DNA from 2 places in the Mesobacillus sp. LC4 genome. Region 2 is predicted to be linked to the other one. Evidence: a T-box and tRNA genes for the amino acid it is inferred to sense, from the RefSeq annotation. Region 2 holds a T-box; the other holds one or more tRNA genes.
The links. A T-box is a leader RNA that pairs with one kind of tRNA and senses whether it is charged. The one in region 2 lies ahead of leuS (leucine--tRNA ligase), so its partner is inferred to be a tRNA-Leu.

Region 1: it has a tRNA-Leu gene. The T-box ahead of leuS (leucine--tRNA ligase) is inferred to sense a tRNA for this amino acid. The anticodon was not compared.

Annotation. Positions count from the first base shown of each region.
Region 1 is NZ_JBGCUB010000017.1:15,754-19,143, forward strand. Features, by position in the region: gene queG (tRNA epoxyqueuosine(34) reductase QueG) at 1-396, opposite strand, end outside; gene AB5I83_RS23095 (B3/B4 domain-containing protein) at 503-1,171, shown strand; tRNA gene AB5I83_RS23100 (tRNA-Gly) at 1,581-1,654, opposite strand; tRNA gene AB5I83_RS23105 (tRNA-Leu) at 1,707-1,791, opposite strand; tRNA gene AB5I83_RS23110 (tRNA-Cys) at 1,834-1,908, opposite strand; tRNA gene AB5I83_RS23115 (tRNA-Gly) at 1,918-1,992, opposite strand; tRNA gene AB5I83_RS23120 (tRNA-Gln) at 1,999-2,073, opposite strand; tRNA gene AB5I83_RS23125 (tRNA-His) at 2,113-2,188, opposite strand; tRNA gene AB5I83_RS23130 (tRNA-Trp) at 2,200-2,273, opposite strand; tRNA gene AB5I83_RS23135 (tRNA-Tyr) at 2,282-2,366, opposite strand; tRNA gene AB5I83_RS23140 (tRNA-Phe) at 2,438-2,513, opposite strand; tRNA gene AB5I83_RS23145 (tRNA-Asp) at 2,519-2,594, opposite strand; tRNA gene AB5I83_RS23150 (tRNA-Met) at 2,635-2,708, opposite strand; tRNA gene AB5I83_RS23155 (tRNA-Val) at 2,735-2,810, opposite strand; tRNA gene AB5I83_RS23160 (tRNA-Glu) at 2,814-2,888, opposite strand; tRNA gene AB5I83_RS23165 (tRNA-Ser) at 2,905-2,996, opposite strand; tRNA gene AB5I83_RS23170 (tRNA-Asn) at 3,000-3,074, opposite strand; rRNA gene rrf (5S ribosomal RNA) at 3,142-3,257, opposite strand.
Region 2 is NZ_JBGCUB010000007.1:60,094-63,483, reverse strand. Features, by position in the region: gene leuS (leucine--tRNA ligase) at 1-1,463, opposite strand, end outside; T-box leader at 1,544-1,762, opposite strand; gene AB5I83_RS19380 ((Fe-S)-binding protein) at 1,938-3,266, opposite strand; gene glcD (glycolate oxidase subunit GlcD) at 3,269-3,390, opposite strand, start outside.

The DNA of each region.
Region 1 (3,390 bases), on a different contig from region 2:
CATCGACTTGAACCTGGCTTCAGGAACCTTCATAGCAATGTAATCCTCCAGTTTTTTCAACCTGTCCCTGAGGACCATATGATAGTCAGTCCCCCATGAAGCACGGCAGAAGATTCCACGCCGTTCCCCTTTCTTGCTGACAACCTTCGTCTTCATCTTAGAAGGATAAGCGAGAGCAATCGAAATGATGGATCTAGGACGGTCAAAAATCAGGCCAGGCTCCGTCCTCTTTTCAATATCCTTTTCCTCGAATCCGGATTGATATTGAAGTTCCTGCTGCCTGTATAACCTGACCTTCATCTCTTCGAAGGCAGATGGAGCTGCAAAACCAATTTTATCAATACCAATACTTTTGCTGTAAGCGATAATATCCTTCTTCAGGCTAGCTGTATCCATTAAAGTTTCCTCCTTTCTGTTTAATGTTTCTATTTGAAATCCATAAATTTAAAAGCAAATTACTTTTATGATAAACTATTTTAAAGCAGATTTGGAGGTGGAATCAATGGAAATTCAAGTTTCCAAGGCGATATGTGATCTGATTCCCGGATTTTCAGTCGGGATTATCCAGTACAAAGACATCCAGGTTGGCGAGTCTCCGCAAATGTTAAAAGGCAGGCTCCAGCTTTTCCAGGAATCTATTTATTTCGACCTTCTGGAAAAAAACATAACCGATCTCGAGGGTATCAAAGAATGGCGTGCAATATTCAAAACAACTGGTAAGGACCCAAACCGCTATAGACACTCAGCGGAAGCCCTCTACCGACGGATTGCCAAGCAGAATTATCTCCAATCCATACATAGTGCAATAGATTTAAATAATTTCTTCTCTCTTGAATACCAAATTCCAATTGGCGTCTATGACAGCGATAAGCTCGTTGGGGATGTAACGATTAAAATAGGTGAAGAAAGCGAAGAGTACACAGGTCTAAATGGGCGTACCAATAATCTGGCCAACTTGCTGATTTCTGCGGACGAAAAAGGACCATTCGGCAGCCCATTTGTCGATTCAGAGCGGACGGCCGTAACAGGAAATACTACAAATGCTCTGCAGATTGTCTATTTAAAACCTTCATCTTCACCAGAAAGTATGCAAAAAATGACTGAGTCACTCATGAACATGTTTATCCAAATCCATGGTGGATCAGGCACATATAAAATCTTGGGATGCTAATGCATCCTTTTTCTTTTTGGGGTGATGATGATTCATTGGTGACGATTATGTAGATATGAGTATTCATAAGAGGAGAGTTTCCGGCTATTACTTACTTAGAGGATCTTATGAAGTGGGAATAAACGGAGATATATTCCGGTTATTGTATTTAGAGGACACTAATGCTGTGGGAACAAGCGGAGATATTCCGGTTAACTCTTAAAAATAAGACAAAATCCATCGATTTGGATGAAATAAGCGGAAAAACGACCCTTATTCTTAAAGAATTTAGGGTCGTTTACAATTCAAGCGGAATTTTTCCGTTTATTTTTCATTCAATTTGAAATCAAGATTCGGTTATAAGACAGACAAAGAAAAAACGCAGCATATCGTTTTCTGGAAACGACATACTGCGTTAGTCACGTATGTATGGAGCGGGTGAAGGGAATCGAACCCTCATCATCAGCTTGGAAGGCTGAGGTTTTACCACTAAACTACACCCGCGTACATATCTATATGAAATAAAGAAAACAGGACATCCTGTTTATAATAAAAGTGGTACCGGTGGTCGGGGTCGAACCGACACTCCAGAAGGAACACGATTTTGAGTCGTGCGCGTCTGCCAATTCCGCCACACCGGCATATTAATATGTCTTGCGTTCTTGCTGCCACTAAATCATTAGTGGAGGCGGCAACCGGATTTGAACCGGTGAATAAAGGTTTTGCAGACCTTTGCCTTACCACTTGGCTATGCCGCCATATATTTTTGGAGCGGAAGACGGGATTCGAACCCGCGACCCCAACCTTGGCAAGGTTGTATTCTACCACTGAACTACTTCCGCAAAAAATGGCTGGGCTAGCTGGATTCGAACCAACGCATGTCGCAGTCAAAGTGCGATGCCTTACCGCTTGGCTATAGCCCAATATATACTATTCACTCACCGGTGAATATGTGATTAAAATGGGGCGACTGATGGGAATCGAACCCACGAATGTCGGAACCACAATCCGATGCGTTAACCACTTCGCCACAATCGCCATAATAAAATTGGCAGGGGTAGTAGGAATCGAACCCACACCAAAGGTTTTGGAGACCTTCGTTCTACCTTTAAACTATACCCCTATATTAAGTGGTGGAGGGGGACGGATTCGAACCGCCGAACCCTGAGGGAGCGGATTTACAGTCCGCCGCGTTTAGCCACTTCGCTACCCCTCCACTATAACATCTTTTTTGATGTTAAAAAACCCATTTTATCAAATTTCCTGAATAACCAGGTATTGTATAGATGGTGGCTCAGGACGGAATCGAACCGCCGACACAAGGATTTTCAGTCCTTTGCTCTACCGACTGAGCTACTGAGCCACAAATGGCGGTCCCGACCGGGATCGAACCGGCGATCTCCTGCGTGACAGGCAGGCATGTTAACCGCTACACCACGGGACCAAAGTCTTTTCAAGTGTTTAACTTGAAAATAACTTTATGATTGCGGGGGCAGGATTTGAACCTGCGACCTTCGGGTTATGAGCCCGACGAGCTACCGAACTGCTCCACCCCGCGACGATAATAAACTTATAAAACATATATGGTGGAGGATGACGGGATCGAACCGCCGACCCTCTGCTTGTAAGGCAGATGCTCTCCCAGCTGAGCTAATCCTCCGTTTGGTGACCCCTACGGGATTCGAACCCGTGTTACCGCCGTGAAAGGGCGGTGTCTTAACCGCTTGACCAAGGGGCCAGATATAAAGTTTCTATGGCGGAGAGCAAGGGATTCGAACCCTTGAGACAGCGTTGACCGTCTACACGATTTCCAATCGTGCTCCTTCGACCTCTCGGACAGCTCTCCAAATGGCTCCGCAGGTAGGATTCGAACCTACGACCGCTCGGTTAACAGCCGAGTGCTCTACCACTGAGCTACTGCGGAATAATGATTATTTCTCCGACTTGGATACGCGATCCGCATCTTTGAAGATTGGATGAAAATGCATCCTGCCCGGCGGCGTCCTACTCTCACAGGGGGAAACCCCCAACTACCATCGGCGCTGAGAAGCTTAACTTCCGTGTTCGGTATGGGAACGGGTGTGACCTTCTCGCCATCGCCACCAGACATTTTTTCAAAGACAATATCTATTATACTGTCTTTTATGCATTTTGCAAGAGAAATTTTAAAAAAGTTTTTCACTTAATGAAAAGCTTTTATTCCCTCAAAACTAGATAATGTGTAAGAAGAATTCAAGAAG
Region 2 (3,390 bases):
TTCGTTTCCCTGCGGCCTTTTTTACCTGTTTCAGGGTCAACGACATTCACCCAGTCATCGATATTGGCAAGTGGAGACTCGCCTGTACCAGATGGCTTGATATCCTTCGTTTTAGGAAGAACTAAAGGCAACTGGTCTTCTGGAACTGCTGACATTGTGCCATCTTCCCAGTGAATGATCGGAATCGGTTCGCCCCAGTAACGCTGGCGGCTGAACAGCCAGTCACGAAGGCGGTAAGTGACCTTCTTCGTTCCGATGCCTTTTTCCTCAAGCCAGGATATCATCTTGCTGATGCCCTCTTCTTTGTTCATGCCATTTAGGAATTCAGAATTAACATGGTCCCCGTCGCCAGTGTAAGCTTCTTTTTCAATGTCTCCTCCGGCAACGACTTCCTTGATCTCCAAATCGAACTTTTTCGCAAACTCGTAGTCGCGCTCGTCATGGCCAGGTACTGCCATGATTGCTCCTGTTCCGTATGAAGCCAGAACATAGTCGGCGATCCAGATTGGCATTTTTTCGCCATTTGCTGGATTGATTGCGTAAGCGCCAGTGAAGACCCCTGTTTTGTCCTTCGCAAGGTCCGTACGCTCTAGGTCGCTCTTGCTCTTGATTTCATCGATATATTTTTCGACTGCAGCCTTCTGTTCAGCTGTCGTGATTGAATCAACAAGCTGGTGTTCTGGTGCAAGCACCGCATAAGTTGCACCGAAAAGTGTATCAGGACGCGTTGTGAAAACTGTGAATGTTCCTTCATGGCCCTCGATGTTGAACGTGATTTCAGCACCTTCAGATCGGCCGATCCAGTTTCGCTGCATATCTTTCAAGCTTTCCGGCCAATCAAGCACATCCAGATCCTCAAGCAGGCGATCTGCATAAGCAGTGATTTTAAGCATCCACTGTCTCATCGGACGGCGCTCGACCGGGTGGCCACCGCGCTCACTTTTTCCGTCGATTACTTCTTCATTCGCTAAAACCGTTCCAAGTGCCGGGCACCAGTTAACCGCTACTTCATCAATGTACGCCAAGCCTTTTTCATATAGCTTTAAGAAAATCCATTGCGTCCACTTGTAGTATTCCGGATCTGTTGTGTTGACTTCACGATCCCAGTCGTATGAAAAACCTAGTGCCTTGATCTGGCGGCGGAACGTGTTGATGTTCTGCTCCGTGAATTCTGCCGGATCATTCCCTGTATCAAGAGCGTACTGCTCTGCAGGAAGCCCGAACGCATCCCAGCCCATTGGATGAAGGACATTGAAGCCCTGCATTCTTTTCATGCGGGATAGGATGTCAGTCGCCGTGTATCCTTCCGGGTGGCCAACGTGAAGACCGGCACCAGATGGATACGGGAACATATCCAGCGCGTAGAATTTCTCTTTACCTTTATCTTCAGTTGTTTTGAACGTTTTGTTTTCTTCCCAATGCGTTTGCCATTTTTTCTCGATTTCCTGATGGTTAAAACTCATCGTCAATATCCTCCTGTTTGGTTTCGATTTATTTTTGCGGATGGAATTTCTTTTAAAAAATAAAAAACTCCCGTCCCTGTAAAAGGGACGAGAGGTTATGTATGATCTCCCGCGGTACCACCCAAATTAGTGTGCAACACTCGCTTCATTCATCCTTAACGCGGAAAACGGCAAGCACTACTGAAGAGTTCGCGCTTGCGACTCAAAGGCGAGTTCATGATGGACCCGTCTGGCTTGCACCAACCGCCAGCTCTCTAATCAGGTTTTGCACCACTACTACTCCTTGTCGAAGTCTTTCGTTATGAATATAGAGATATTGTAATAAAATTCCCTTCTATATGCAAGCGTAGATGAAATAAATGATATAGAGAGTATTATATGATGGTTTCTGCTGCTGGTGCAGGCTTTTTCTATGCCGGCAGCCAGCAACCATCCTTCTGGCCAATCTGTAAAATTTCAGAAAGGCCTTATCGATTACTTAGTTTGTGCTGCCTCCAAAAGCAGGTCAACAATATGCACGCCTCTCATTTTGCCAGAAAGTCCTTCACGCTCAATTCCGAGCTTCATTTGAAGAAGACAGCCTGGATTAGCGGTAACAATCGTTGTTGCATGTGTGGCCTTTGCCTGGACCATTTTGGAATCTAGGAGCTGCATGGACATTTCACTCTCGACTATATTGTAGATTCCTGCTGAACCACAGCAACGGTCAGCATTCTCCATCTCTTGGTATTGTGCTCCCTTGATGGACTGCAGCAATGTCCTTGGTGCTGAAGCTGTTTTCATGACATTGCGAAGATGGCATGAATCCTGATACGTAATGATTTGATGGTGCAGTTCGAGGTTCACTTTTTCATGAAAGCCGACTTCGACCAATATTTGCGAGATATCCATGATTTTATCGGAAAATTCCTGGGCCTTTACCTTCCATTCCGGATCATCCTTAAGCAAATGATCATAGTCGATTAAAAACGCGCCACAGCCTCCAGCATTGGTGATGATGAAATCGACCCCGGAATCCTCAAATGCTTTAATATTCCGGCGTGCAAGTGCTTTCGCATCTTCCTTTTCACCACTATGCCCGTGAAGCGCTCCACAGCAAGCCTGGTCTTTCGGAATGATAATTTCACAGCCTGCAAGCTGCAAAAGCTTCATCGTTGCATTGTTTGTTTCCAGGAACATGGTATCCATCAAGCAGCCGCTAAAGAATGCGACCTTATGCGTCTTTGTCCCGATTGCTTCAAGGTGCTCAGGACGATTTTTCATTTCCTTCATTGTCGGCACCTGGGGAAGGACCTTTTCCATCGTGGCGAGAGACTCAGGAAACAGCTTCATCACACCTGTTCCGCGCGCCAATTTTTGGAGGCCGGAACGTTGATAGAATCCAATGAGTCCAGTCAGTCCCCTCATGCGCTCCTGATGCGGAAAAAGCCCTTTGAAGACTGCATTTCTGACCACTTTTACAGGCATTGAAAACTTCTTGTTTTGATTGACAATATCACGGGCCTCTTCAAGAAGGTGTCCATAGTTCACTCCTGATGGACAGACCGGTTCACACGCACGGCAGCCAAGGCAAAGGTCTAGTGATCGTTCAAAGTCCTCATCCGGTTCAATAATCCCATCGACGACCGCCTTCATCAAAGCGATCCGCCCGCGTGGTGAATGTGATTCCTGATAGCCCGATTCGATATAGGTCGGACAGGTAGGGAGGCAGAACCCGCAGCGCATGCAGTTCAATAGTTCGTCCTGGTTCATCTTTCCCTGGAATTCTGCTTGGATTCTCTGCTGTTCTTGAATCGTTGTCATTTTTAAACCACCACCCGTTTCCTGCTGTCCTTCGCAAAAACCTTACCAGGATTCATGATATTGTTGGGATCCAGGGCCATTTTCACTGCCTTCATTGCCGCAATTCCTGCTTCGCCTAATTTCA